DNA from 2 places in the Clostridium sp. NSJ-145 genome. Region 2 is predicted to be linked to the other one. Evidence: a T-box and tRNA genes for the amino acid it is inferred to sense, from the RefSeq annotation. Region 2 holds a T-box; the other holds one or more tRNA genes.

Region 1 (16,066 bases), on a different contig from region 2:
AATTTATCTCTAAAGTAGGAGATTAAACATGTATGAATTTTTAGATAAAAGATATGCAATGGCTCTTTACGAAGTTGCGGATGAAAATGGAAAAGTTGATGAATATATTGAGACTTTAAAATTAATATGTGAGTTAATTGATAATTATGAGGAGTTTTATGAGTTTATTAAGAATCCTCAAGTTGGAACAAGAAATAAGAAAAAGGCTTTTATTAATATTTTTAAAAATAAAATTGATGAAGATTTATTATCTTTCTTATTGATCTTAATTGAGAAAGATAGAATTCTGCATTTGAGAGAAAAAGTAAATGAAATGGAAAAGATAAATCTTGAAAAAAATAACACATTAAAAGGAGTTGTAAAAACAACAATTCCACTATCAGATGAACAGTATAAATTACTGATAAATAACTTAGAGAATAAATATAATAAGAAAATTATATTAGAAAGAATTATAGATCCTAATATAATAGGTTCCATATATGTAAAAGTAGAAGATGAAGTTATAGATGGAACAATCAAATTTAAAATGGATAAATTAAGGGAACTAATGCTTGAATTAGAATAGAGGTGTTAAGGTGAATATAAAGCCAGAAGAAATTACATCTATTATAAAAAAAGAAATAGTAAAATATGAAAAGAATATAAAAACTGAAGATACAGGAACTATAATCCAAGTTGGGGATGATATTGCTAGAGTTTATGGATTAGATGACTGTATGGAAGGTGAATTATTAAAATTTCCAAATGGTGTCTATGGAATGGCATTAAACTTAGAACATGATAATGTAGGGTGTGTTCTTTTAGGACCTGAAGAAGGGATAAAAGAAGGAGATATAGTAAAAAGGACCAATAAAATATCAGAGGTTCCTGTTGGTGAAGATATGTTAGGAAGAGTAGTAAATGCCTTAGGAGAACCAATAGATGGACGAGGCCCTATATACTATGAAGAGTTTAAACCTATTGAAGCACCGGCACCAACAATAATAGATAGGACATCTGTTAAGGAGCCATTACAAACTGGAATTAAAGCTATTGATGCTATGATTCCTATAGGAAAAGGACAAAGAGAACTTATAATAGGAGATAGACAAACAGGAAAAACAGCTATAGCTATAGATACTATAATTAATCAGAAAGGTAAAGACGTAATATGTATATATGTTGCAATAGGGCAAAAGCAATCGACTGTAGCAAATATAGTTAATACCTTAGATAAAATGGATGCGTTAGATTATTCCATAATTGTGGCAGCAACAGCATCAGAAGGAGCACCATTACAATATTTAGCCCCTTATGCAGGATGTACAATTGGAGAGTATTTTATGAATAAGGGAAAAGATGTTCTAATTGTTTATGATGATCTATCAAAACATGCTGTAGCATATAGGACAATGTCACTTTTGCTTAGAAGACCGCCAGGAAGAGAAGCTTATCCAGGGGATATATTTTACATTCACTCAAGACTTTTAGAAAGAGCTGCAAAATTATCTAAAGAAAAAGGTGGAGGTTCTTTAACAGCACTTCCTATAGTAGAAACTTTAGCAGGAGATGTAACAGCATACATACCTACTAACGTTATTTCAATTACAGATGGACAAATATTTTTAGAAAGTGATTTGTTTAACTCTGGACAAAGACCTGCTGTAAATCCAGGAATATCTGTATCAAGAGTAGGTGGTAATGCTCAAATAAAGGCTATGAAGCAAGTGTCAGGAAATTTAAGATTAGAGCTTGCGCAATATAGGGAGCTAGCATCATTTTCACAATTTGGATCTGATTTAGACGCGGATTCTAAAGGAAGATTAGAAAAAGGAAAAAGAATATTAGAGATATTGAAACAAAAGCAATATCAACCTATGAAAGTAGAATATCAAATACTAATTTTATATGCTATAAGTAATAATTATTTATCTGATATAGAATTAATTGATATTTCAAAATTTGAGGAGCAGTTAATAGAATTTGCGGATACACATTATAGAGATACATTAAAAGACATAAAAACTAAAGGTGTTTTAACAGATGAAATAAAAAATGATATGGAAGAATGTATTAGTGAGTTTAAAAAGATATTTACTGAAAATATATAGGACTACCTATGTATTTGTTTGGGAGGCATTATTGTGGGAACATCTGGACTTGTAGAGATTAAAAGAAGAATACAATCTATTCAAAGTACTAAGAAGATAACTAAGGCTATGGGGTTTGTTGCCACTTCTAAGCTGAAGAAAGTAAGAAACAGGCTTACTGATAACAATGAGTATGTGAAAATTATTGAAGAAATAGTACAAGAAGTAGTTAATAGTCTGCCTGATGATTATGAATCTATATATATTAATAGAATCAAAGGAAAAAAATTATATATAGTTATTACATCAGATGTTGGATTATGTGGTGGATTTAATAACAACGTAGTATCTTATTTTAGAGAAGTTATAGAAGATAAAGAAGAGAGTAAAATCATTCTTATTGGCAAAAAAGGAATATCATATTTTGAAAAATTTAATCTTAAATCAAATAAACAGATTATTGATATGCCAGATGTACCAACAAATAAGGAAGTTAATGAATTATATAATATTATAAATGAAGCTTATAGAAATGATGAAATAGCTGAAGTAAATATAGTATGTACAATTTTTAAATCTCCAATAAATCAAGTACCTGAAGTAATAAAACTATTACCAATAGAAAAAAAGGATAATCAACAAGATAAATATATTATTGAGCCTAATATAGATAGCGTATTTAATAATGCAATGAACCTATATATTAAAAGCAAATTAATGGAGTGTTTATTACAATCGAGAGTAAGTGAAGAAAGTGCAAGAAAGATGGCTATGGATGGTGCAACTGATAATGCAACGGAAATGTTAAGAACATTAAATATTAAATTTAATAGAATTAGACAAAGTATTATTACACAAGAAATTTCAGAGATTGTTGGTGGCGCTGAAGCTCAAAAATAATAGGAGGGAAACATTATGGGAGAACAAAAAGTAGGGAAGGTTGTTCAAGTTATAGGGCCAGTAGTTGATATAAAGTTTGATTCAGATTCGCTTCCTAATATTTATAACAAAATAGAAATAGAAATAGAAATTGGAAAAGAAAAGTTAGTTACAGAAGTTGAGCAACATATCGGAGACGATATAGTAAGAACTATAGCTATGGAAGCAACTGATAGACTAAAGAGAGGAATGAAAGCAGTAGATACAGGAAATTGTATAACAGTTCCTGTAGGAGAAGAGGTATTAGGAAGAGTATTTAATGTATTAGGAAATACTATAGATAATGAAGGACCTATAGAATCAAAAGAGAGATATCCAATTCATAGATCAGCTCCAAGCTTTAAAGATCAATCGTTAGAACCTGAAGTGCTTGAAACAGGGATAAAGGTAATAGATTTGTTAACTCCATATCAAAGAGGAGGTAAGATAGGGCTTTTTGGTGGTGCTGGAGTTGGGAAAACTGTATTAATTCAAGAGTTGATTAATAATATAGCTACTGAACATGGAGGATTATCTGTATTTACTGGGGTTGGAGAAAGATCAAGAGAAGGTAATGATTTATATTACGAAATGAAGGAGTCAGGCGTAATAAATAAAACTGCTCTAGTATTTGGTCAAATGAATGAATCTCCTGGGGCAAGAATGAGAGTATCATTGACAGGGCTTACTATGGCCGAATACTTTAGAGATAAAGGACAAGATGTACTTCTATTTATTGATAATATATTTAGATTTACTCAAGCAGGTTCAGAAGTTTCAGCTTTACTTGGAAGAATACCATCAGCAGTTGGATATCAACCAACATTAGCTACAGAAATGGGAGCTTTACAAGAAAGGATTACTTCAACAAAAAATGGTTCAATAACATCTGTTCAAGCTGTTTATGTTCCAGCAGATGATTTAACAGACCCAGCACCAGCTACAACATTTACGCATCTAGATGCTACGACTGTTTTATCAAGGGCTATATCGGAGCTTGGAATTTATCCTGCTGTTGATCCATTGGAGTCATCATCAAGATTATTAGATCCAAGAATAATTGGAGATGAACATTATAACGTTGCTACAGAAGTTAAGAATATATTAGAAAGATATAAACAGTTACAAGATATAATAGCTATTCTAGGTGTAGATGAATTATCAGATGAAGATAAAAAGGTTGTAGCAAGGGCTAGAAGAGTTCAAAGATTTTTATCACAACCATTTACTGTTGCTGAACAATTTACAGGAATGAAGGGTAAGTATGTGCCTATATCAGAAACTGTAAGAGGATTTAAAGAAATATTAGAAGGTAAGTGTGATAATATTCCAGAATCATTATTTTTGCTTTCAGGAACTATAGATGAGGTTAAAGAAAAAGCAAGTAAAATGAATGGGTGATTTATGTGGAAAAGCAAAGTAAGCTAACTATTGTTACTAATGATAATAAGAAGGTAGAAGAGGCAGTAGTTTCAGTAGTAACAGAAAGTGATGAGGGTAAAATAGAAATTTTACCTAATCACACTAAGTCAATTATAAGTACAATTCCTACTGTAACTACATTTATTTCTTCTGATGGAAAAGAAAAAAATTTATTTACTTCATCAGGAATTATATATATAGATAATAATTCAATAAAATTCTGTTGTGACTCTATAAATTGGCCAGAGGAAATTGACTTAGATAGAGCAAAACTAGCAGAAGAAAGAGCTAAAAAGAGGTTGTCAGGAAAAGGCAATACAGATACTGAGAGAGCAAAAAATGCACTTTTAAGGGCTAAAGCAAGGATAGAAATTAAAAAAAATATTTAAAAGAGAGATATTTTCAAGTAATTTAAAAAATATTTGAAAATATCTCTCTTTTTTTAACATAAAATATTAACTGAAATTTAAATTGAATTTTGACAGAAGGGAATAGGTTTAATAAAGATGTGTAATTTTAAATTACTTATTTTTTTAATAAATTGTTTGTTATTAAGGTTTTTTGTAGAAAGGGAACATTTTGGAGGTGTAATTAATATATTATTATATATCGAATAGTATAAAAACTTAATAAATGGACAATAATTTTAGAGGAAAGGCGGGATAATAATATGAAGAAGATAGGACTAATATTTATTATACTCTTTTCTCTATTAATTATTAATGGAGTAGAATATGAATGTTATGAAAGTGAAAAATACTATAGAGATATGGAAAAATTTTTAATAGAAAACTATGATTTTGTTCAGAATGGAGTTAAGTTAGAATACATTACTAATACAAGCATTATTGAAGAGAAGAATAGAATTATAGAAATTTTAACAAATGAATTAATAAGTGATATAGATATATTTAACAATAGAATAGTTTGTATAGATGAAATGCTAACTTACAATATTAATTTAATCGATGGAGAGAAAACAAAGATCGAAATAGTAATAATGAATACTTCGAGTAATTTTAATAGCTCTGATTTAAGACAAGCTGTAGAAAATTTAAAAAATAGTAAGTGTATAGATGAGAGAATTTATTACTTTTCAAAGGTTAGAATAGATGAAGAAAAAAATATATTACCATTTATATTAGATGGAATAAATGAAGATACTATAGAGGAAGCGGAAATAAGTAACGGAAAAGTATCAAAGGCAGAATTTATTGATGGAAGTAAGATTAACATGGGACAAATTAATTATGATACTGGAAAGTATATAATTATAGGAACACCAATAATTTTTGTAACATACTAACAATTAATATGGAGGGTAATATGGAAAAAATTATAGTTAAAGGCGGGAATAAACTTCAAGGAGAAGTTGATATAAGTATAGCTAAAAATTCAGTTTTGCCTATAATTGTAGCAACTATCTTAAATCCAAGAAAAATAACAATAAAAAAAGTGCCTTTACTTGAAGATGTTCTAGTGTTAGTAAATGTGTTAAGAGAGTTAGAATGTTCTGTTGAGTTTTCTGATATAACAGGAGATTTAATAATAGATACTTCAAATTTAAAGGAGATTGAGCCAAGTAATGACTTGATAAAGCGTATGAGAGCATCGTTTTTGATTGTTGGACCTATGCTTGCTAGGTTTGGCAGATGCAAAATATCATTGCCAGGAGGATGTAATATAGGAAGTAGACCAGTTGATCTTCACCTAAAGGGATTAAAAAAACTAGGTGTAGATATTGAAAATGGTCATGGTTATATTAATACAAAAACTGAAGGATTAAAAGGAAATAGAATATACTTAGACTTTCCTTCTGTTGGAGCAACAGAAAATTTAATGATGGCTGCTGTTTTGGCTGAAGGTGTTACTATAATAGAAAATGCAGCTGAAGAACCAGAAATATGGGATTTAGCGAGATTTCTTAATAGTATGGGAGCTAATGTAGAAGGGGCAGGTTATGGAAGAATAACTATAACTGGAGTTAAGGAATTAAAAGAAACAAAACCATTTACACCTATATATGATAGAATTGAAGCTGGAACATTTATTGTGGCAGCTGCAATAACTAAGAGTAAAATAACTATAAATGGAGTGAATGAAGAACATCTAATGCCTACTATAGAAAAATTAACAGAGGTAGGAATAAAATTCGAAATCAACGGAGAAAAAATGTTAGTTGATGGAACTAAAGAGAGAGTACCGGTAGATATTAAGACATTACCATATCCAGGTTTTCCAACTGACATGCAACCACAAATGATGGCATTATTATCAGTTACTAAAGGGGTAAGTATTATAACAGAAACTGTATTTGAAAATAGATTTATGCATGTTGGTGAATTAGTTAGAATGGGAGCAAATATAAAGATTGATGGTAGAATTGCTATAGTTGAAGGCGTTAAACAATTGACTGGATGTGAAGTTAAAGCTACAGATTTAAGAGCAGGAGCCGCTATGATTTTATCAGGATTAGTTGCTAATGGAGAAACTATAATAAGTGAAATTCATCATATAGATAGAGGTTATACAAGAATTGAAGAGAAATTTAATAATCTAGGAGCTAATGTTCAGAGAATTAAAATATAAATATTAGATATTTAAAATAAAGACATGCTAATTTTGAGCATGTCTTATTTTTTTTTATTTTTAATAAATAAATAGAATTATTTTACAGATTAAAACATATATATAGCTTGTGGATAAATATAGTGGGAGGTTAGTTATGAATAGGAGATATAGATTAAACTTAAATGAAGGTATTAAATTTTTATTATTTACGACTATATGTATAGTAGTATTTATGATAATTATGCCTAGTATATTAATAAAATCAGAAGGCATTAATTTAGATGAATTGTCAGAAGTGACTAAAGAAATAGAGGCAGAGATAACTCAACCTACAACTATAGAAGTTAAAGATATAATTTTAAATGATAGTGAAATGGTAAGTGTATATATAACTTCTCAAAATAAAATTGTAGATGTTCCGTTAGAAGAGTATATATGTGGGGTAATATCAAATGAAATGCCTGCTACATTCGAATTGGAAGCATTAAAGGCACAAGCTGTAGCAGCTAGAACATATTTAGCTAGTAAAAAAATTAAAAATTGTGTGAAAGCAAATGGAGCAGATATATGTGATTCAGTACATTGTCAAGTTTATACATCCAAAGAAGTTAGACTAGAGCTTTGGCAAGAGAGTGATAGAGAAAAAAATTGGAATAAAATAGTTGAGGCAGTAGAATCGACTAAAGGACAAGTTATGAGCTATCAAAATGAGCTAGTGCTTTATCCACAGTTTTTTTCTACTAGTTCAGGAATGACAGAAAATTCTGTTGATTTATATTGGGCAGATATACCATATTTAAAATCAGTAGAGAGTACTGGAGAGGAAATAGCGCCGAAGTTTGAGAGCGAAGTATCTATGACTATTAATGAGTTTATTAATAAGTTCGAAGAGTCATATCCACAATCTTCTTTAAATGCGAGTAATATTGAAAGTAGTATAAATGTTATATCTAGAAGTGAGGCCGGTGGAGTAAAAGAGATTCAAGTAGCTGGAGAAACAATTAGAGGTCAAGATTTTAGGTTTTTATATGGTTTGAATTCTAGTAATTTTACTTATGAAATAAATGATGGCAATATAATATTTAAATGTAAAGGATATGGGCATGGAGTTGGAATGAGTCAATGGGGAGCTAATGTCATGGCTAAAGAAGGAAAGACTTATAATGAAATTATTAAACATTATTATACTGGAGTAGAAATTACAAATTTGAGATTTTCTGAATAAAATTATAATTTATTGAGACTTTTGTTGAAAAACAAAGGTCTTTTTGTTTTTTATTGAGGAAATTTGTAGTACGGAAATTGGTTATTAATTGAATTAAATTTGTATATAGGGCAAGACTACAGAAAGGAGGTGTTGATATGAATTCAAACAACAAAGATAAGGTAAAAGACTTTTTTAGAAAGGAGGGCTTTTACTTTGTTCTATTCATTTGCTTATGTATAGTCGCTGTTGTTGCAGCTTTTACAATTAAGAAAAATAACGAGTTAAAGCAAAGCAATAATCAGAATAATGAATTTACTTTAAATGTTGAGGAGTCAGTAAATGATTCTACAGAAGCCTCAAGAAACGAAATGCCAAATGCAGATAGAGTTGAAATTGGTGATAATGTGGCAGAGGAATCAGAGGAATTAGATGAAGTTGCTGATAACGAAGAAGTAGACAATTATACAGAGGTAGCAGATAACACAGAAGATGTTCCAGTTTCTACTACAGTAACAGAGGTAGTTTTCCAATTACCTTTAGAAGGTACTGTATCTAGAGAATATAAAGAGATGATTAGATTACAAGATAATGAAAATGGAACAGTAGATAGAACTAGAAGAGGTATTGATTTAAATGCTTCTGTAGGAACAGCTGTTACGGCTGCAGCAGAAGGTAAGGTTATTGAAGTATCAAAGAGCACAGAAGATGGAAACTTTATAGTTATAGAACATACAAACGGATTAAAAACTAAGTATGCAAATTTAGATGCAGAAGTTTCAGTTGCTGTTGGAGATATAGTTTCAGCAGGAGATGAAATTGGAACAGTTGGAAATAGTTCAATGATTTTTACTTCAGAAGTTTGTGGAGATGTATTAAATCTACAAGTTGAAGACTCTGAAGGTAATCAATTAAATCCATCTGATTACTTTAGTTTCTAAGAAATATTAATCAGCCATTTGGATTTCAAATGGCTGATTAACTAAAAAGAATTATATTTTAATTAAATCTATTTATAAGGAGGTTACATTTTTGAAAGACTACATTGAAGAGAGAGTACTAGAAGTTGCAAAATATATTATTGATTCAAAGGCTACTATAAGAAAAACTGCTAAAGTATTTGGAGTAAGTAAAAGTACAATTCATAAAGATATGACAGAAAGGTTGCCTAAGATTAATCCAAGCATTGCAGAGCAGACTCAAAATATACTTGAGTTAAATAAGGCAGAAAGACATATTAGAGGTGGAAAAGCTACTAAATTAAAATACAAAGCTATTGAATGATAATACCTTTACATATATAATATTTTTAAAGAATAATTTGTCTGAAAAAGAATTATTTTGAAATATTATATATCTGGTAGGAGTGAATAAGATGTGGTTTTGGAGAAGTGGGAACGACCTTGGAATAGATTTAGGGACTGCTACAGTACTTGTTTATGTAAAAGGTAAAGGGATATTATTAAAAGAACCTTCAGTAGTAGCCATCAATAAAAATAATAATAAGGTACTAGCAGTAGGTGAAGAAGCAAGAAAAATGATCGGGAGAACTCCAGGAAATATAGTTGCAGTACGTCCGCTAAGAGATGGAGTTATTTCTGATTATGATATTACTGAAAGAATGCTAAAAGAATTTATTAAAAAGGCTTGCGGAAAAGGAAGAATAGTAGCTCCAAGAGTAATGGTTTGTGTTCCATCTCAAGCTACTGAAGTAGAAAAAAGAGCCGTAATGGATGCTGCTAAAAATTCAGGGGCTAAAAAAGTTCATATAATCGAAGAACCACTAGCAGCTGCAATAGGTGCTGGATTAGATATAACCAAGCCTAATGGAGCAATGATAGTAGATATTGGTGGTGGAACTACCGATATAGCTGTAATATCATTAGGTGGAGTAGTTGTTAGAAAATCAATCAAAATTGCTGGAGACAAATTTGATGAATCAATAATAAAATATGTTAGAAATAAATATAAAATAATGATTGGTGAAAAAACTGCAGAAGATGTTAAGATAAAAATAGGATCTGCATTTAAGGATTCAAGAAAGTTAACTACTACTATGAAAGGTAGAAATTTAATAACAGGTTTACCAGATGAAGTTGAAATAAGTACTGAAGAGGTAAGAGAAGCTTTAGCAGAACCTGTATCAGTAATAGTTGAAGGAGTTAAGAGTATACTAGAAAAGACACCACCTGAATTAGCTGCCGATATAATAGAAAAAGGGATATTAATGACTGGTGGAGGATCTTTATTATATGGGCTTAATAAGCTTATAGAAGAAAATACTGGTGTTACAGTAGAAATAGCTCACAATTCTGTAGAAGCTGTTGCAGAAGGGACAGGTCAGGTTTTAAGCTACATAGATAAATTAGATTCAGATATTTTTGGAAGTGAAATAAATTTAATAGATTAATTATATATAAATAGGTAAATAGCACTATAAGGTAATTCTTATAGTGCTATTTATTATATGAAGAATTAAGATAATATGCATGATTTAGGCCATGACAAATAACTCGTGCCATTTCAAAAACTAGGCTAAGCCTAATACCTCTAGATGTAAAAAATTCAGCGTTATCACTAGAATCTACTATTCCTATTATTGAAGCAACACCAACTTCAGGTAATGATTTACCAACACCTTTACCAGGATGGATAGGGTAATCTCTTACGTGAATTTCACCTATAGAATTAGTATCACCTAAGCAAGCATCAATTCCTATAATTGTAGCCTGAGGATGAGTTTTTTTAATTTCATCAATTTTCTTGTCTATATTTAAAGCATGAATAGGAGATTGTAATGTTCCGTATACAGGAACAGGAAAAGAAGACTCTTCTAAAAAAGTACCTACTAAAGGACCTAAACAGTCACCTATACATTTATCTGTGCCAATGCAAACTATAACTGTTTCAGATGTTATATACTTTCTTATAAATTCTGCGATTTCATAATAAGATAAGTTGGATTTATAATTAACTTTCCTTTTCAATTTATACCCACCACCTCTCAACAATAATATATATGAAAAAAAAACTAATAATATAATAAGTATAAAAAAAGAAAAAATGGAAATTATTTTTAGATAAGGTGGTGATAATAAATGAAACTGAATATAATAATGAGAACTATGTCAATTTTAGTAGCTGTAAGTATTATATTTATAATAGTTTTGTATGAACCGAACGCTAAAAAGGAAAATGAATTTGATGAGATTAGTAGTAGCGTTATAGAGGAAACTATAGAGGAAAAATCCGTATCTAGTGATCAAGAGGTTATACAAGGATATACATCAGATATTTTAACTATAAGTTTAGATAATATAATTAATGAACTAACTTTAGATGAAAGAAGTGTTGTTAAAAGTATATTGGATAAACTTTCAGTAATTGATTGTGCAAAAGTTAATTCTATTTTAAATAGTGGTAGCATAGATTCAAAAGAAGAAGCTTTATCATATATAAAAAAACGATTGATAGAAGAAGACTATAATAGGCTTGAAGGAATCTTAAATCAGTATATAGAGTTAGTTTAATTAATAGACATATTAAATAATATATAAATAAGTAATATTAAGATAAATTAAGAAAAAGAGAGAAAAATAAAAATAAATTCTTAAAATGGCTAAATTTAAAGGTTGAAATATTATTGCTATGAATATATACTAGTCATTGTCAGTTCGGCAGTGATGCACGAAATGATGAAAGTTATTAATAAGACATGGGGGAGTTCCCGAGTGGCCAAAGGGGGCAGACTGTAAATCTGTTGCGATTCGCTTCGATGGTTCGAATCCGTCCTCCCCCACCATTAATAACTTAATTAAATATGCTGGTGTGGCTCAATGGCAGAGCAGCTGACTTGTAATCAGCAGGTTGTTGGTTCGACTCCGATCACCAGCTCCATTTATGGGGGAGTTCCCGAGTGGCCAAAGGGGGCAGACTGTAAATCTGTTGCGATTCGCTTCGATGGTTCGAATCCGTCCTCCCCCACCATTTAAATTTTAAAAATATATAAAACGTGGAAGCATAGCTCAGCTGGGAGAGCATCTGCCTTACAAGCAGAGGGTCACAGGTTCGATCCCTGTTGTTTCCACCAAATACGCTGGTGTGGCTCAATGGCAGAGCAGCTGACTTGTAATCAGCAGGTTGTTGGTTCGACTCCGATCACCAGCTCCATTTATGGGGGAGTTCCCGAGTGGCCAAAGGGGGCAGACTGTAAATCTGTTGCGATTCGCTTCGATGGTTCGAATCCGTCCTCCCCCACCATTTAAAGCATAGGTTATCTATGCTTTTTTTATTTTTTATATAAAAATATTACAATTTAAATTTATTGACATTAGTTATAATAGTTGTTAATATATATTACAGTAAATAAAATTTGATATTAGTTCTTATCAAGAGAGGTAGAGGGAGAGGGCCCTGTGAAACCCGGCAACCTGCTTCATTAATTAATAATTAAGAATTAAAAATGAATAAGTTATCATTTTTAATTATAATCTATTAATTGTATAAGCGTGGTGCCAATTCCTGCAATTAATTTTGCAAGATAAGAAAGACATGGTTGAATAGTAGGTCTCTTCTTTATCTTAAGAAGAGACTTTTTTTATCTTTAGAATTAATATCATCTTAATTAAGAGAGGAGATATATAATGAAAAGATTATTTACTTCAGAATCAGTAACAGAAGGACATCCAGATAAAATATGTGATCAAATATCAGATGGGATATTAGATAGTATACTAGCTAAAGATCCTATGGCAAGAGTAGCTTGTGAAACAGCTGTAACTACTGGAATGGTTATGGTAATGGGAGAAATATCAACATCATGTTATGTGGATATTCCAAAGGTAGTTAGAGAAACAATAAAAGAAATTGGTTATGATAGAGCTAAGTATGGATTCGACTGTGATACATGTGCAGTATTAACATCTATTGATGAACAATCATCAGATATAGCGATGGGTGTTGATGAAGCATTAGAATCAAAAACTGGTAATAAAGATGATGTTGAGGCTGTTGGTGCAGGAGACCAAGGAATGATGTTTGGTTTTGCAACAAATGAAACACTAGAATTTATGCCATTACCGATAGCTATGGCACATAGATTATCTAGAAGACTTAGTGAAGTTAGAAAAAATGGTACATTACCTTATTTAAGACCAGATGGAAAAACTCAAGTAACAGTGGAATATGATGATAATAAGGTTGTAAGAATAGATACAATAGTAATATCAACTCAACATGGACCAGAAGTTAGTCAAGAGCAAATAAGAGAAGATTTAATGGAACATGTAATTAAAGCGGTTGTTCCTGCAGAACTTTTAGATGATAATACTAAGTATTATATAAATCCAACTGGAAGATTTGTTGTTGGTGGACCACAAGGTGATAGTGGATTAACAGGAAGAAAGATAATAGTTGATACTTATGGTGGATATGGTAGACATGGAGGAGGAGCTTTCTCAGGAAAAGATCCAACAAAGGTTGATAGATCAGCAGCATATGCAGCAAGATGGGTAGCTAAAAACTTAGTAGCAGCAGGAATTGCAGATAAGTTAGAAATTCAATTAGCTTATGCTATTGGAGTTGCTAAACCTGTATCAATTGAAATTGAAACTTTTGGAACAGGAAAGATTTCAGAAGAAGAAATAGTAAAAGTTGTAGAAAATACTTTTGATTTAAGACCAGGAGCTATAATAAGAGATTTAGGATTAAGAAGCCCTATATACAAACAAACTGCAGCATATGGACACTTTGGTAGAAATGATTTAGATCTTCCATGGGAAAGATTAAATAAAGTTGAAGAAATAAAAAAATACTTATAATAAAAAAGGAACTCACAGAAATTGATGTGAGTTCCTTTTTAAATAAAGTGAGAAATAACTAATAGTAAGATTGATGATTAAATTTTTAGGAATTTGCACGATTTCACCAAAAATTTATATCGGTAGTTCAATTCATTAATCTTACTTTATGTAGTTCTTTAGTAATTTAAGAAGTGATTATGACATATGAGAAAATGATAAAATTAATAGTGTAAGAAACATAGAATGAGCTTTAGAACTTTAGCCAATATCGTTGTGAAAATGCGTTAAGAAATTTAAATGTTTGAGCGTGCGAGTTTTTAAATTTTAGCATTTTAACATAAGATAGTGGCTAAAAGTTCTTAGCGAGTGGGTTAGTTTCTGTAGCTGTTAATTTTATTATTTTCTACGTCATATTAATTCGCACTTCTATTCAAGTGTGCTATATACCACGTTTCCGTTAACAATAGTCATTTTTACATTTATATCTTCATCAAAAAGAACTAAGTCAGCATCATAGCCTTCTTTTATTAATCCTTTTCTGTCTTCTACTTTACAATGCTTAGCACCATTATATGAAGCCATTTTAACAACCTCATTAAGTGGGTAGCTAGAATTATTATAAACATTTTTAATTGCTTTATCTAAAGTAAGAACTGAACCAGCAAGTGAACCACTTAATAATCTAGCAGCTCCATCTTTAACTTCTACATCTTGGCCACCTAAAGAATACATACCATCTTGCATTCCGCATGCCATCATTGCATCAGTAACTAGAAGAACTTTGTCAGTTCCTTTTTGTTTATATGCAGTTCTTAATGATGGATAAGATATGTGAATACCATCAGATATAGTTTCAGTAGTTATTTCTGAATCAAATATTGCACCTACAACACCAGGTTCTCTATGTGTAAATGGAGTCATAGCGTTGAAAAGGTGTGTTGAGTGACAGAAGCCGCATTTTATACCATTCATAGCTTCATCATAAGTAGCCTTAGTATGTCCCATTGAACAAACTATACCTTTATCAGTTAAATAACTAGCTAATTCTTTAGCTCCATCTACTTCAGGAGCCATTGTTATTGAAACTACTGCATCTTCATCTTCGCCAACCATTTCATTAAAATTTTCTATAGTTGGTTCTATTAAAAAGTTTGGATTTTGAGCTCCAATTGCTTTAGGACTTATAAATGGACCTTCTAAGTGAGCTCCTAAAACATTAGCACCATCTGTTCCTTTGATTTTTGCTTCTTTAATTGCAGATATAGCTTTTCTTATGTCTTTCTTAGCGACAGTCATAGTAGTTGGAGTAAAAGAAGTAGTACCATGTTTAGCAATAGTTTTTGCTATTGTGTTTATAACATCGTACGTTCCATCCATAGTATCAACACCACCAGCGCCATGTATATGAACATCTATAAAACCAGGACTTAAATATAATCCTTTACCATCTATAACGTTATCACAATTTTCAAAGCTAGGATTTATTTCTTTGATTTTACCATCTTCGATTAAAACAGAACCTTCTTCTATTTTGTCTAGGTAAATTAATTTACAATTTTTAATTAGCATAAAATATACCTCCTAGATAACCCAAATTTAAAGCGGTATGAGTTAAATTTATATAATATGATATAATTATATAATATAGAAGATAAGATTTAAAGGTGTGAAAATTAAAATGGAAGTACTAGAAGGATTAGTTGAAGGGATTATATTTAAAAGTGAAGATACGGGATATATAGTTAGTAAAGTTACAGCTAACAAGGAGTTAATTACAGTTGTTGGAATAATGCCATTGCTTAAAGAGGGACAGCAAATAAATTTTAAAGGGTCCTGGATTAATCATAAGCAATTTGGGCGACAATTTAATGTAGAGGAGTATCATGAATTATTACCTTCATCAGCGAAAGAGATTGAAAAATATTTATCTACTGGAATAATTCATGGTATAGGGCCGGTAACTGCAAAAAAAATAGTAAATAAATTTGGAGATAAGACTTTAGAAATTCTAGATAATAATATTGAAAGACTTAAAGAAGTTGATGGTATAGGTGAAAAAAAGTTTAACATAATATATG
Region 2 (16,066 bases):
TTCAACCTCTGATCCTATTATTTTTAGCGCATACATATTAAAGACTAAGTGCATAATTCCTCCGTGTAAAAACGCACAAGTTAACAATCTCCAAACTTGTCCACGGTTAATTAATTCATTAACCTTTGCACCTAATCTTATTAACACATAGGTATTGCTATTAAGTACATCTCTAGACATTATTGCAGTTAATATATAAATTAAAACATTTATTCCTATCAATATATAAGTAAGCTTATTATCCTTAAATCTATTTCTATGCTTTTGCTCTTTTTTACTCATATATTCATATACTTGAAGGAGAGGCTTACAGCCATCTCCGCTGTAAAGCACTCTTTCTTCACTTAATGAATAAATAAGTTTATTATATTGTCCTAAATACTCCTGTGCTACTTCATTACTTTTAGTTGTAATAACTACATTCAATGCTATAGGTTTAGTAAATACTTTTTTTAAAGATTCATAAGCTTCACTATAAAGCGAAGTAGCCTCCATTTCATCGCATACTATAACGGCATATGCATAATTCTCATTTTCTGATATTGCAACCCACCTATTTTCGTTCTTAGATGAACTGAAATAATCTTTTATATAAAAACCATATCTATTAATCAATATATTAAAAAATTTATCTTCAAACTTTTTCATATTAAATATCTTTCTCTAACATATCTAATAATTCATTAAATCTTTCAATAGTAGCTTCTAAAGGCTTAGGTGTAGTCATATCCACTCCTGCTTTCTTTAATATTTCTATTGGATAATTACTTCCTCCACTCTTTAAGAAGCCAGTATACTTTTCAACAGCATTTGGTTCTTTATCTAAAATAGATTTTGCAAAAGCAGATGCAGCTGCATAACCTGTTGCATATTGATATACATAGAAATCATTATAGAAGTGAGGGATTCTTGCCCATTCAACATCTATTTCATCATCTACAACTATGTCTTCACCAAAGTATTTAACATTTAATTCATGCCATTTAGCATTGTAATCTTCTGCTGTTAATGGCATACCTTTTTCAAAGCTTTCATGAGTATATAGTTCAAACTCTGCAAACATTATTTGTCTAAATACAGTTGTTCTTATTTGTTCTAACTCTTGATTTATTAAATAAAGTTTTTTCTTTTCATCAGTTTCTTTATTTATTAAATGATGAATAAGTAGAGCTTCATTAGTAGTCGAAGCAACTTCTGCACAGAATATTGAATATCCTGCATAATAGTAGCTTTGTTCTTTTCTTGAATAATAAGAATGGATTGAGTGACCCATTTCATGAACTAAGGTAGATACATCATTTAAATCGTAATTATAATTTAATAATACGTATGGTTTTGTATCATATCCACCCCATGAATAAGCTCCACCTCTTTTACCTTTATTAATATATTTATCTATCCATCCACCTTCAATTCCACCTTTAAATATATCTAAGTATTCTTCTCCTAGTGGATTAAGACCTTCAATTGCCATCTCAACGCCTTTATCAAATTCTACATGTTCCTTATCAATTTCTATAACTGGCACATATAAGTCATACATATGCATTTCATCAAGTCCAAGTAATTTTTTCTTTATTCTTACATATCTATGAAGTGATTCAATATTATCATTTATAGTTTTAATAGCATTCTTATAAACTTCAAGTGGAATATCTTCTGGTTTTAAAGCCGCTTCTAAAGCACTATTATACTTTCTCACTCTTGCTGAGAAATTAAATGCTTTTATTGAACTAGAAAGTGTTGTAGCTAAAGTATTTTCAAAATCCTTATATTGTCCAAATAAATCTTTAAATGCAGCTTCTCTAACACTTCTATCTTTAGATTTAATAAATGAAGAATAGTTTCCTTCTGTCAATTCTACTTCATGACCATCTTCATCTTTAATTTTTCCAAATTTCATATCAGCATTAGTCATTATATTATGAATTGATGATGGAGCATCAAGACAATCAGAAGCAGCTGCTAAAAGTTCCTCTTCTTCCTTACTTAATACATGAGGTTTTTCCTTAATTATATTAATTAATAAAAATTCATATGGTTTTAATCCATCTAATCTTTTTATCTCTTCTTCTATAAATCCGTCTGGTAAACTTAATAATTCTGGTACAAAATAAGCTGAATATGTTGCGTACTCTGCCATGTAAGCATCAATTTTATTCATCATGCTTTGATATTTAGGATTTGATGTATCTTCGTCTGATTTTAAATGAGCATAAACATATATTTTTTCAGCTTTTCTTGAAATCTTCTCATTTAAATCTAAATATTCTATTAATACTTCTCCATTTTTAAGTTTTCCTTGAAATTCTTTAAGCTTTGGAGCTTCTTGTTGAAGCTCCTTATACTCTTTTTCCCAAGCTTCATCACTAGGATAAACTTCATTAACACTCCATTTATCTATTTCTTGAATTTCCTCTCTCTTCTTTAAAACCTTACTTTCCATAGCACACCTAGCCTTTTTCGGCTACTCCTTTCTACTTATATTCTTCTTCTTTTCCTTCTATATCATTAAAAGCTTTTTCCATAGCTTCATGAATTAACCCTAAAGCTAAAGATAATTTTTCACTAATATATTGATGTTCATCTTCATATTTAAAAGTAATTAAGAATGTTGGATTATATTCATCATCCACATCTTCAATCTTAAATCCTTCTTCTTCAAATATAGAATAATTAAATACATCATATATTGCAGAGTATTCCCACTCTTCAACATCTTTATTTGTGTCAAATTTTATATAAACAGTATCTCCTTTTACATAAAACCCTTTTACATATTCAGCTTCAACAGATACTTGATAACTTCCTAACTCTTTTGTAACAAATCCTGTTTCAGCATCTCTTTCCATTAATATTAAACTTGAGTAATCCATATTTATATTCTCCTTCTATTCTTCCATTGTTTTCATTTTTTTGTCTTATCCTTATTATATGTTTCCTTCTTTAATTATACAATATCCACTTTACATATTTACAATTTATGGTAATATATTAACATAGAGTTTTTTTGGGGGCGATTTTATGGTGCAAAAACGTTCTAAAAAAAATAGGACATACACTAGAGTTCAACGCTTAAAAAAACGTAGAAAAAAGTTATTTGCAATAATTTTTCCTATAGTTGTTGTTGTATTATTGATTACTAGTGGAATCCTATTAAAAGGAAAGTACGTTTCTTACAGATGTAGTAATTTAACTTATGCAATTGATTACTACTTCACTAATTGGAAAGATAAAGATTTAAGAATTAACAGAGTTCAAAGTATGACATTCGTTGATAAAACCGAGGATAAAGTTATCGTAGAAGCTTTTGGCCTTAGTCATAATGAGCCACATCAAAGAACTACACTAGTAGGAGAATTAACAAAAGATTCTAGTGGATCATGGGTAATGAACTCATTAGAAAAAAAAGATGATTCACAAAAAAACGCTGAATAAATCAAAGACAGTAGATAGGTTACATAACCTTTCTACTGTCTTTTTTCATATTATTTATCAGCTAATATATGATCAAATCTTCTTCCCATTTCAAAGCTATGGTAGTTAACTCCATCCTTTGAGTGATTATCTATAAAGTCTTGTAATTCTATTTCATAAGTTTCACAACCATCTAATTCGATAGTTATCACATCTTCATCATTAATTTCAAAATTAGTTATTTCGCCATTATCAATTTCTTCATTACCATAGTGGAAAACTACTCCACAATCAGTTAGCTCAGTGTATAATTCTAATAATTCTTCTCTTGTGTCTCTTGTCATATTTCTTTCTCCTTAAACTACTAATTTTAGAAATGTTATATAAAAGGTTGTGCCTACCCCAACTTCACTTTCTGCAACTACACTCCCATTATAAGCTTCAATTATCTTTTTACTTAAAGATAATCCTATTCCAATGCTCTTAGGATTTATAGAATTCTTACCCTTATAAAATCTTTTAAATATATTTTTAAGATCTTTCTTTTCTATCCCTTCACCATTGTCACTTATAGTTACTGTAACGCTTAATGTTGTTTCATCAAGAGAAATTTTTATATTTTCTCCTATAGCAGTATGCTTTATAGAGTTTTAATAATATTACTAAAAACTTCTCCTATCTATTTCTCATCATGAAAGTAAAGGCCCTCACCCTTAAAATCTAATCTTATCTTTTGTTTTTTTCCTCAGCCTTAACTTTTAAAGGCTGCATACAATAATTTATAGTATCTTTTAAAGAAAGTAAAGACCTATTATAATTTATTGCATTACTTTATATTCTTGCATACTTTAATAAAGTGGTAATAACCCAATCTATTCTGTTTAATTAATGCGATATATCATTAGTAATATTTTCTAAATTAACTTTTCCTTCTCTAAAATCTATTAAAGCACCTTCAAACCTTTCTTCCATATCAAGAAATCTGTTGTAAAATACCTCTCTTTCTCTTTTATAATACTAATTGCTTATTATTAAATTTACCTTCTACCATATTATTTGCAATTTCTCCAAGAGTATTTAGATTTTTAAAAATAGGTTTAATTATGTATCTAGGTTATATTCAAATAGGTTGTTTTTCATATATTTCCACTATTAATAATGTTTATACACAAATAAATACTCCTTTAATTTCAAAATTTTAAAGTATAATAAAATAGCTACCATATACCGTTGTCATAGTAGCTATTTTTATGAATCTTTTACGGCGTCATTAAAAAAATATCATTTTAATTGCAAAAATAATTAATATTATTCCACCTAAAAAATCTGCATATCTAGTTACAAAGTCAAGTCTCCTTATATACCTACATAAGAAAAATCCTGTTGTACAAATTAGTAATGTTATTAATCCAATCATAACTGCATTTAATACCATAAGAAGACATATGCATGCTCTATGTGATGCTGTAAATCCAACAACTAGTGCATCTATGCTAACAGATATTCCTAAAATTATTGGCATTCCCTTTTTAAGTAATAGTTCATCATCTTTCTCTTCAGATTCAAATCCTTCTTTAAACATCATAATTCCAACAATTCCAATGGCTATTCCGCCTATTATATTAGGTATAGCAACTACATATTTTTCAAAAAGATATCCAAAAACTCCTCCTAAAAAGAAAAATAAAAACTGAAAAAAACCAAAAGAAATTATATATTTTATCTTACTATCTCTTCTAACTCTTGGGTTTAGACCTATACTTAATGTAACACCTAATGCATCCATAGCCAAAGCTATTCCAATAATAATTAAATGTCTTAAATCCATATTCTCTCTCCTACTAGAAATTTACTTCTATATAATTGTATTAACAATCACCTTTACATATGAATTATATTATTTAATTATTAAAATTTAATAAATAACACTTTATTTTTCACACCTTTTATTGTATAGTATATATTGTATTCAAAATAATAAGCAAATTGTGTATCACATTTAATATATTTTATAATTATTTTTGATTTTCACATAAAGGAGAGTAACATAATGGCAAATTGTATCATAGCTCAATCTGGTGGTCCAACATCTGTAATAAACTCTAGTGTCGTTGGATTAATAGATGCTAATAAAGATTTAAAAATTTTTGATAAAGTTTATGCTGGTTTAAACGGAATAGAAGGTATTCTTAATGGAAATATCATAGAGTTATCTAGCTTTAGTGATGAAGAGATTAACTCATTTAGATATACTCCTTCATCTGGATTAGGTTCTTGCAGATACAAAATGAAAAAGTTAGAAGAATCAACAGAAGAATATGATAAACTATTAGAAATTTTAAAAGCTAATGATATAAAAGCTTTCTTTTATGTTGGTGGAAATGATTCAATGGACACTACTGCAAAGCTTGGTAAGTACGCTAAAGAAACAGGTCTAGATATCAAATTTATAGGTATTCCAAAAACTATAGATAATGATTTAATGTACACAGATCATACTCCTGGCTTTGGATCAGCTGCAAAGTTTATTGCAACAACAGTTCTTGAAACATATTTAGATTCATCAGTATACATAAATAACGGAATATTCATAGTTGAAACTATGGGACGTGATACTGGATGGCTTGCAGCATCAGCTGCTTTAGCTAAACTTAATGGTAAACAAGTTGCCGATTTTATATATTTACCTGAATCTGCTTTTGATGTAGATAAGTTTTTACATGATGTAAAATTAAAATTTGAAGAGCAAAACCAAGTATACATAGTTGTATCTGAAGGAATTAGAACTGCTGATGGTACATTTGTTGCTGAAACATCTTCACAAGCTCATGATAAATTCGGACATGCTCAACTTGGTGGAGTTGGTATGTATTTAAAGAATTTAATAATACAATCTGGAATCACAAAGAGAGTAAAATCTTTAGAACTTGGAGTACTTCAAAGATGTGCTATGCATTGTGCTTCAAGCTTAGATTTAGAAGAAGCTCATCAAGTTGGCTATGAAGCATTAAAATATGCTAATATGGGACATAGCGGATATATGGTTGCTATAAAAAGAGATTCAAATGCTCCTTATTCAAGCTCATATTTCTTAGTAGAAGCTGATAAAATAGCCAACAATGTTAAATACTTCCCTAAGGAATGGATTAACGAAGAAGGAAATGGTGTTACTGAAGAAGCTATTGAATATTTAGCTCCTCTTGTATCCTCACTTCCATCAATTTTAACTCAGTCACCTATGCCTAATTTTAAGGTGTTTAATAAATAATAATAAATGCTTAATGATATCTATACCCATGGCATCATTAAGCATTTTACTTTTACTTATTTTTTAGGTAAATATCTTCTACAAATATACTCTATAGTATCTAAGAAAATATCTACTTCCTTTTCCGTATTATATATTCCAAGACTTGCTCTTACCATCCCAGGAATTCCATTCTTTCCTATATACTCATCAAGATCTTTATCTTTAATTCCTAAAAGTCTTCTTGTATATGGATGAGCACAGAATCCACCTTCCCTAACAGCAATTCCTCTTATGCTAGCAAGTTTTTCTCCTACTTCTTCATAATTCATTCCATTTATATTAAATACCATTATTCCTAATCTATCATCAATGTTTTCACAATCCCCATATAAATTAACATCAGCTATATTTTTCATACCTTCTAATAACTTAGAGAATATATTTTTTTCATTGTCTTCTATTGTTTTAAACCCTATTCTCTCCATATCCTTCATCGCTTGAGTCATAGCTACTACTCCAAAAAAATTTGGTGTTCCTGGTTCATTTTTTTCTGGAGTATCTAAATAAATCTGCCCTTCATCTCTTACAATATATACTATTCCTCCACCAACTATATCAGGAGGGTAATAATTAAAAGTTTCTTTTAATCCAATTATTGCACCACATCCAAACGGAGCATACATCTTATGTGCAGAAAATACAAGATAATCTATATTCTCATCACTTTTTACACCTAACATAGATACCTTTTTGTGAGCGACTAATTGTGCTCCATCTACAATTATATGGGCTCCATATTTATGAGTAAGCTTCGCTACTTTCCTTATATCATTTAGATATCCAGTAACATTAGATGCACCACTTATTGTAACATATTTTACTTTACCACAATACTTTATTAATAACTCCTCAAGTTCATCTACTTTTACTCTTCCATTTTCGTCTACTTCTAGATACTTTAAGTTACATTTTCCTCTCCAAGGCAAATCATTTGAGTGATGTTCCATTCTAGTAGTAATAACAATATCCTCTCTATCTTTAATCAATATATTTGATAATCTATTTAGCCCCATTGTAGTATTATCTGTAAAAATCGCCGTATATAAATCCTCAGGTGCATTAAAATAATTCATTATATACTTTCGACATTCATCATAAGTATCACTACAAAATTGTGATTTTTGTCCATCACCTCTAGCTATTGAACCATACATTTCACTACATTCTAATATTCTTTTCAACACTCTTTTAAATGCCGGAGTGGTAGCTGCATTATCAAAATTTATAGGAACTATTTTTCCTTTTCCTTCTACTTCAATTTTTTTATCTATACCCACAAATAATTCCCTTATTTTTTCCATATTAGTTTTATGCATAACAATCCCTCCCCCTACATTCTATTCTTGTATATAAATTAGTGTGATGATAAATGTACTAAATAACCTATTTCCATCATATTCTATAAAGTAACATATGTCCTAAAATAGACATATATTGATAATAAATTATTCTTCGGAGGATATAAATGGATTCAAATAAAACCAATAAAACCAATAAAAATAAGAAAGATAATGATTTAACTTTTGCTCCTATGAATATTCAAGATGCTCTTAAACCAGCTAATTTTCCTACTCCTAATATAAGCGGTGGTCCTATGAGTAATGGGACAATGTATATGTGCTTTCCTGCTCCATCAATTAATATGATGAATCCAGCTATGAATAATGAAAATAAACCAAGTACTGTACCATTAACTCCATACCCTTCAAATATTCCAGATATTGAACAAACACAAACTTTACCTAGTACTAATACTAATAATTCAAATAATACCACTAACAAAGTTCCAAGTAGTTTTCCTACTGAGTCTAGTAATTTAGAATATCCATCTGAAGTAAACTCAGAGGACCTATATTCTTATAATAAACCTAGACTAAATGATAACTATGATAAAAATTCCGTAAATCCATTAGATATTGTAAGAAATTTTACATTAGAAGATATCTCACTTTCTAATGATTATAGAGGTGATAACAAAGAAAGTGAAGTAGATAAAATATTCAAAAAAATAGAAGATAATAACTCTGTAGTTTTAGCAACAATGAAAGCTTATAGAATTCCTTATCCTATTGCCAAATTACTAATTAAAAATATAATAAAACTTACTCTTGAATATGAAGGAAGGTGATTTTATGACTTATATAAGATTAAATACACCTGATGTAAACTCTAGCATTAGAATTCTTCATGCAGTTCCAAATGCACCTAATATCGATGTTTACGCAAATGGTAGTTTAATATTATCAGATCTTTCTTTTAGTTCTATATCTAATTACTTAAATCTATCACCAGGAACTTATGAACTTCAAGTATATAGATCTGGCTTTTATGATACACCATTAGCTACACAAAGTGTTCAATTAGCACCAAGTGCTAATTATACTATTTCTGTAGTTACATTAGGAGGTTTATTTCTATTTAAATTAAGAGATGCTTCAATTGCAACTTCAACTGAATATACTTATTTAAGATTTATGAATCTTTCACAAAGTGCACCTCTATTAAACCTAGACCTACCTAATGGAAATGAACTTTTTACTGCTGTTGAATACTTAGAAACAACAGGCTACTATACAACATCTCCTGGAATATACAACTTTAGAGTTGAAAGCACAGGTGGAACAGCACTAAATAAAAATATTAAAAACTTAACTCTAGAAGGCGGAAAACTTTATACAATTTATATTTTAGGAATATTTAATGGTAATCCACCACTTGGTTATTTATTTGTAGAAGACGAACGGTAGAAAAAAAAGTACGAGCTAAGGCTCGCAATTGAAAAGTCGACTTCGTCGAGGTGAAAAAGCTACTACGTAGCAGGGAAAAGTTAACTAAAGTTAACGGGAAAAGTATTAAAATAGATATATTATACAATTGCCAAGGGCAATATTTTCCCTATCACCTTAGTGATATTTTCTCCTCAGCTTCAGCTGACTTTTCCCCTTTGACCTAGTCAAACTTTCCGCCCAATTGCTACGCAATTTATTTATATTTTTCTCCTATTTGAATAAACATAATGTTAATAGTATAATTATATGGAAACTTCGGGATATGGAGGATAATATGATAGTTTTAAGTTGTAAAGATATATGTAAAAGTTATGGAATTAGGGATGTACTAAAAAAAGTTACATTTTCAATAAATGAAGGTGATAAAGTTGGTATTATTGGAGCTAATGGTGAAGGTAAATCAACTCTATTTAAAATAATATGCAGAGAAATATCTCAAGACTCTGGTGAGATTTTTATAGATAAAAATAAAACTCTTGGGTATTTATCTCAAAATCTTAATTTAGATACAGATAAAAATATCTACGAAGAAACACTCTCTGTATTTGATGAGCTTATTAACATAGAAAATAAATTGTCTACATTAGAAATCAAAATGAACGAGCCTTATGATGAATCTAAAGCAGACTATCATGAAAAGTTAATTAAAGATTACACTACTCTTCAAGATATTTATTCTCATAAAGGTGGATACATATATAAAGGTGAAATCTCTAGAGTATTAAAAGGTCTTGGATTTACTGAAGCTGATTTTTATAAAGATATAAGTACATTAAGTGGTGGACAAAAAACTAGAGTAGCTCTTTGTAAGCTACTATTAAGAAAACCTGATATACTACTTCTTGACGAGCCTACTAACCATCTTGACTTAGAAGCTATAGCTTGGCTTGAAGAATATATGAAAACTTATAAAGGCACAGTTCTTGTAATTTCTCATGATAGATTTTTCTTAGATTCTGTTACTAATAATACATTTGAAGTAATAAATGGTGAAGTTGAATGCTACAATGTTCCTTATACTAAGTTTATTGAATTAAGAAAAAAGAACTATGAAGCTAAATTAAAGGCTTATAATCTTCAACAAGCTGAAATTAAAAGACAAGAGGCTATAATTGAAAAGTTCCGTTCATTTAATAGAGAAAAAAGTATAAGAGCTGCTGAAAGTAGAGAAAAAGCTCTAGATAAGATGGAAAGAATAGATGCTCCTACTCATGAAAAAGAAGGTTCAAAAATTAAATTTGAAGCTTCAGTAAAAAGCGGATATGATGTTCTTCATATCGAAAAAATGAGTAAAGCTTATGGAGATAAAGTATTATTTAAAAATCTTAATATGGATTTAAAACGCGGTGAAAAAATCGCTTTAATAGGTGAAAATGGTAGAGGTAAAACTACTCTATTTAAAATAATAATGGATGTAGTTAAAGCTGATACCGGTGTTAAAGTTCTTGGAACTAATGTTAATGTTGGTTATTATGATCAAGAACAATCTGACCTAGATTTAAATAAAACAATTTTAGATGAAGTATGGGATGCATTTCCTAATATGACTACAACTAAACTAAGAAATGCTTTAGCATCTTTCTTATTCACAGGCGATGATGTGTTTAAAGTTATAAATACTCTTAGCGGTGGTGAAAAGTGTAGAATAAATTTATTAAAGCTTATGCTTTCTAAATCTAATCTGTTATTAATGGATGAACCTACAAACCACCTTGATATAATCTCAAGAGAAGCTTTAGAAGATGCTATTTTAGAATATGATGGAACATTAATGATAATTTCCCATGATAGATATTTCTTAAATAAAGTAATTGGAAGAATTTTAGAGCTTAATGAAGATGGTGTAACCGAGTATCTTGGTAACTATAATTACTATCAAGAAAAGAAGCTTAATCCAAGCAGATTTGAAGACTATGAAGAAATAGCTAATGGAAAAACTAAAACTCAAATTAAAGAAGATAAGAAAAAGAAAAGAGAAGCTGAAAAAGAAGCTAAGGCTATGCAGCTTAAATTAAAAAACATTGAAAAAACAATATCTGAAAAAGAAGAGGAATTAGTTAAACTTCAAGAAGATCTTTGTTTGGAAGAAATTTACTCTAACCCAACCGAAAGCCAAAGAGTCAATAATGAGATTAAAGATTTAGAAGAAGAGATTGCTAATCTTTATGAAGAGTGGGAAAACATGGTTTAGTTTCATAAAAAGTGGTGGCATAATGCCACCATTTTTTTAATTTGCAATTATTTTAATAAATTTCTTTTTACCTATTTGAAGAATAATTTCTGACAGTTCATTAATTTCATTTATATCTGTCAATCTCTCTCCATTTACCTTAACTCCACCTTGTTCAACTAATCTTCTAAACTCTTTTTTACTTGGTACTAGATTATTATTTAAAACTATATCTGCCAAATTAAAGTCTTCTTTATTAACTTCTACAGTTTTTATATCTTCTGGAATTTCTCCTTTTTGAAAGACTTTTCTAAATCTCTCTTCTGCTAGCTTTGCTTCTTCTTTTCCGTGGTATAATTCTACTATCTCTTTAGCTAAAGATATTTTCACATCTCTAGGATTTACTTTATCTTCTTCAAGATCCTTTTTTATCTTTCCAACTACGTCTGGATGAATATCTGTAACTAGTTCAAAATATTTAATTATTAAGTTATCTGGAATAGTCATAGCTTTTTCAAACATAATTGCCGCATCTTCATCTATTCCAATGTAGTTTCCTAAGCTTTTGCTCATCTTATTTTCGCCATCAAGACCTTCTAGTAATGGCATAATTATTATTGATTGTGGCTCTTGCCCAAATTCCTTTTGAAGCATCCTTCCCATTAAAACATTAAACCTTTGGTCAGTTCCTCCCATTTCAATATCAGCTTTAATTTCTACTGAATCAAAACCTTGCATCAACGGGTAGAAAAACTCGTGAAGAGATATAGACATATTACTTTCATATCTCTTTTTAAAATCATCTCTTTCTAACATTCTTGCAACTGTAGATTTTGCAGCTAGCTTTATTACTTCTTCAAAAGTCATCTTAGATAACCATTCACTATTAAATTTAACTTCTGTTTTCTCTCTATCAAGTATCTTAAATATTTGAGTTTCATAAGTCTTAGCATTTTCAAGCACTTGCTCTGTCGTTAATGGCTTCCTAGCTTTTGATTTCCCTGTTGGATCTCCTATCTTTCCTGTAAAATCTCCGATTATTATAACTACTTTATGCCCTAAATCTTGAATTTGTTTTAACTTTCTTAAAACCACAGTATGTCCTAAGTGAATATCTGGCGCACTAGGGTCTAATCCTAATTTGACTACTAGCTCTTTTTTATCTTTTAACTTTACCTTTAATTCTTCAAGTCCTATTATTTCATCTACACCTTTGCTTATTATCTTTATTTGTTCATCTATATTAATCATCTTTATTCCTCCAAAACTTTCTCTGTATTCTTATATAATTTTATTTGGTTATCTAAATTACATGTGGCCCTGTGGGTGAAATTTATAGCCTAACTTATAGTAACTCATAGCTTTCCCTATACTTAAAAATCCGCGCGTATATTTTTAAATACAAAAAAGCCCTCGTCCATATAAAGGACGAGAGCATAAAACTCACGTGTTACCACCTAATTTTATTGTTAACTCACATTAACAACCTCTTCAGGTACGCCAAAAAAATCTGGTTATACCCTAGCACTATAACGGGTGCGAATCCGACATCTGCCTACTGGTTGTAATCTTTCGGAGTGCTGCTCAGAGACGTATTCAAATTAACTTGTTATGCCCTTTTCACCACCCAGGACCTCTATTTATAACTCTATTAATTCTACTCTTTCTCTTCAAAGCTTTAACAATTCAATTCTTATTTATTATTATATGCTTGTTTTTTTCTTTGTCAACATAAATCTTTTATATTTTAAATTTGACTCTTACTTAAACTCTTTTATACACCTTGCTATAGCTTCTTCAGTACTCTCAAAATAAATACCATTATCTTTTAACTTTTTATTACTTATTCTAAGATCCCTCTTCTTATCTTTAAATCTTTCTGTATCTTTAATAATTATATCTTCAATTCTATTCTGTAAGCCTAAATTCTCAAGAACACTACATCCAATATCATAGGTACAAATATCATTTTCAGAACCAAAATTATAATCTCCAAAAGGTATATTTATTAGCTTTTCTATATTTTCTATAACTTCATAAACATAGCTAATTCCCCTATATTCATTAGTTGCTAATGATATTTTTTCACCTTTTAGTGCTGCATTTAATATATTAGTAATTATGTTTGTATTAACTCTTTTATTTCTTTCTGCATAAGAAAACATCCATGTTAATCTTAAATTATAATATTTATCAAAAATATTTTTAATTTCATTTTCAGCATTTAGTTTTGTAACTCCATATACATTATTAGGCTTTACTATAATATTTTCAAAGTATGGACCTTCTTCTTCATTTCCAGCATAAAGCTGATCACTACTTGCAAAAATCAATTTTGAGTTTTTTAATGCACAGCCTTTAGCAATATTTACAGTCCCATCAAAATTTATTTTATTTGCTAACTCAGGTTCATTTTGACACCTTCCTGTATCGGATATTGCAGCTGAATGAAATACTATATCGAAATTATTATTTTTAAATAAATCATAAACCTTTTTTTCATTAGTAATATCTAAATCTTTATGACTTAAGGCTAAGATATCATATTTATCTTTATAATGCTCGCTAAATCTCGATGCTAAAAATCCATTACTTCCTGTAACTAATACCTTTTTCATATTCTCTGCCCCTTAACCTTTAACTTATCTTTTGTCTTATTTATAATACTCAATAATAGCTTGAGTTCCTTCATCTTCTAATCCATCATCCGCAATTTTCTCATATAGTTCTAATACTTTATTTAAAACTGGTAATTCTTCATTTTTACTTTCCATAGTATCTCTTGCTATTTTTAAATCTTTAATAAAATGCTTTATAAAAAAGCCTGGTTCATAATCATGTACAAGCATCTTAGGCGCATTATTATCCATTTGCCAGCTACCTGCTGCACCTTTTGAAATTGCCTCTAATACAGTCTTTCCATCTAATCCAACGCTTTCTGCATAATGAACTGCTTCAGCTGTGGCTGCTATTGTTCCAGCTATAGCTATTTGATTGCAAGCTTTACAGTTCTGTCCACTGCCTGCTTTTCCTAAATAAATAATATTTTTACCCATAGCTTCAAATACAGGAAGTAAAAAGTCAAAATCTGCTTTTTCTCCTCCCACCATTATTGATAAAGTTCCATTTTTAGCACCTATATCTCCTCCTGAAACAGGAGCATCTAACACATGAAACTTAGTACCTAATTCAGAAAGTTTTTTTGCTAAAGCTGGTGATGATGTCGTCATATCTACTATATATGCTCCTTCTTTAGCATTAGCAAATATTCCTTCTTCGCTTAAATATACTTCCTCAACATCCTTAGGATATCCAACTATAGTAAAAATAGCATCCGCACCTTCTACACAGTCTTTTATAGTCTCGCAAACTCTTATTCCCTCATCTTCCAATCCTTCACACTTTGATAAAGTTCTATTATATACACTAACAGAGTGGCCAGCTTTTTTTAAATTTAGAGCCATAGATTTCCCCATTACCCCTACACCTATCCATGCAATTTTCATAACAATTCCTCCTATATTTTAACTGTTCTCTATTTATTTTTATTTAGCTAACTATTTTATCTCTACAAATATTCATATTAATTTACTGTATATTTATAATTTTAGCACTAATTAGAATATCTTAATATGATTATTTTTTTGTTAAAATTCTTAAACATAAAAACTGTATATATTTTTACTAAAAATAAGTATAGATATTTTTAATAATTTATTTACATTTATAAAATAATAAACGATTTCCACTCATATACTTTACCATAATAATTTAATTAGGAGTAAAGTTATCATGCGTAAAGACGGAATATTATTAAAAAATATTGACCCAATGAGAAAGCTCATGCCATATCTTTTTAAAAGTAGAAATGGTAATATAGTATACTCCCCTGAAGAAATAGAATTTGACTTTTCAAAAGATTATTTAAGGAACTTAAATAAATCAAACCCTGGTTTAAAAATCGGAACATTTGAATTAATAATCACTGCTCTTATTAGAACATTTGCTATGTACCCTTATCTAAATAGATTTGTAGCTAATAAAAAAATTTATGCTAGAAATAATTTTTCACTTTGTTTTGTAGTCTTAAAGCTTATAGACGGAAAATATGTAGAAAGTACAGCAAAAGTTTTTTTTAACAAAACTGAAAGTATTTTTGAAGTTTCTAAAAAAATTAATGATGCCATTGAGCTTTCTAGATCTAACGTTGTAAAAGATGATGATAAGCTTATGAGTTTTTTTGCAAATCTCCCTTCACCTATATTGACCTTTTCAGCTTGGGCAATTAATAATCTTATACACATCGGTGTAGTTCCTAAAAAGATTACTGATGCTATTCCTCTTTTTAGTAGTGTCTATATATCAAACTTAGGGAGTATT

Evidence for each region. A T-box is a leader RNA that pairs with one kind of tRNA and senses whether it is charged. The one in region 2 lies ahead of tyrS (tyrosine--tRNA ligase), so its partner is inferred to be a tRNA-Tyr.
Region 1: it encodes a tRNA-Tyr, which carries the amino acid that the T-box ahead of tyrS (tyrosine--tRNA ligase) is inferred to sense. The anticodon was not compared.

Annotation. Positions count from the first base shown of each region.
Region 1 covers NZ_JAJNOS010000006.1:52,654-68,719, forward strand. The annotation lists gene LQE93_RS06810 (F0F1 ATP synthase subunit B) at 1-26, shown strand, start outside; gene LQE93_RS06815 (F0F1 ATP synthase subunit delta) at 29-568, shown strand; gene atpA (F0F1 ATP synthase subunit alpha) at 579-2,093, shown strand; gene atpG (ATP synthase F1 subunit gamma) at 2,127-2,972, shown strand; gene atpD (F0F1 ATP synthase subunit beta) at 2,988-4,391, shown strand; gene LQE93_RS06835 (ATP synthase delta/epsilon chain alpha-helix domain-containing protein) at 4,397-4,801, shown strand; gene LQE93_RS06840 (hypothetical protein) at 5,083-5,718, shown strand; gene murA (UDP-N-acetylglucosamine 1-carboxyvinyltransferase) at 5,739-7,001, shown strand; gene spoIID (stage II sporulation protein D) at 7,138-8,208, shown strand; gene LQE93_RS06855 (M23 family metallopeptidase) at 8,346-9,128, shown strand; gene spoIIID (sporulation transcriptional regulator SpoIIID) at 9,220-9,471, shown strand; gene LQE93_RS06865 (rod shape-determining protein) at 9,563-10,597, shown strand; gene yyaC (spore protease YyaC) at 10,644-11,174, opposite strand; gene LQE93_RS06875 (hypothetical protein) at 11,286-11,717, shown strand; tRNA gene LQE93_RS06880 (tRNA-Tyr) at 11,905-11,989, shown strand; tRNA gene LQE93_RS06885 (tRNA-Thr) at 12,010-12,084, shown strand; tRNA gene LQE93_RS06890 (tRNA-Tyr) at 12,090-12,174, shown strand; tRNA gene LQE93_RS06895 (tRNA-Val) at 12,202-12,277, shown strand; tRNA gene LQE93_RS06900 (tRNA-Thr) at 12,283-12,357, shown strand; tRNA gene LQE93_RS06905 (tRNA-Tyr) at 12,363-12,447, shown strand; SAM riboswitch class I at 12,570-12,734, shown strand; gene metK (methionine adenosyltransferase) at 12,831-14,006, shown strand; gene nagA (N-acetylglucosamine-6-phosphate deacetylase) at 14,415-15,557, opposite strand; gene recD2 (SF1B family DNA helicase RecD2) at 15,667-16,066, shown strand, end outside.
Region 2 covers NZ_JAJNOS010000002.1:62,521-78,586, reverse strand. The annotation lists gene LQE93_RS03005 (rhomboid family intramembrane serine protease) at 1-648, opposite strand, end outside; gene pepF (oligoendopeptidase F) at 650-2,446, opposite strand; gene LQE93_RS02995 (DUF6762 family protein) at 2,478-2,876, opposite strand; gene LQE93_RS02990 (hypothetical protein) at 3,025-3,438, shown strand; gene LQE93_RS02985 (hypothetical protein) at 3,489-3,761, opposite strand; gene LQE93_RS02980 (sensor histidine kinase) at 3,774-4,061, opposite strand; gene LQE93_RS02975 (manganese efflux pump MntP) at 4,688-5,245, opposite strand; gene LQE93_RS02970 (6-phosphofructokinase) at 5,468-6,685, shown strand; gene LQE93_RS02965 (aminotransferase class V-fold PLP-dependent enzyme) at 6,742-8,043, opposite strand; gene LQE93_RS02960 (hypothetical protein) at 8,193-8,855, shown strand; gene LQE93_RS02955 (DUF4397 domain-containing protein) at 8,860-9,474, shown strand; gene abc-f (ribosomal protection-like ABC-F family protein) at 9,791-11,707, shown strand; gene tyrS (tyrosine--tRNA ligase) at 11,744-12,937, opposite strand; T-box leader at 13,108-13,369, opposite strand; gene LQE93_RS02940 (SDR family oxidoreductase) at 13,447-14,304, opposite strand; gene LQE93_RS02935 (NAD(P)-dependent oxidoreductase) at 14,341-15,192, opposite strand; gene LQE93_RS02930 (hypothetical protein) at 15,479-16,066, shown strand, end outside.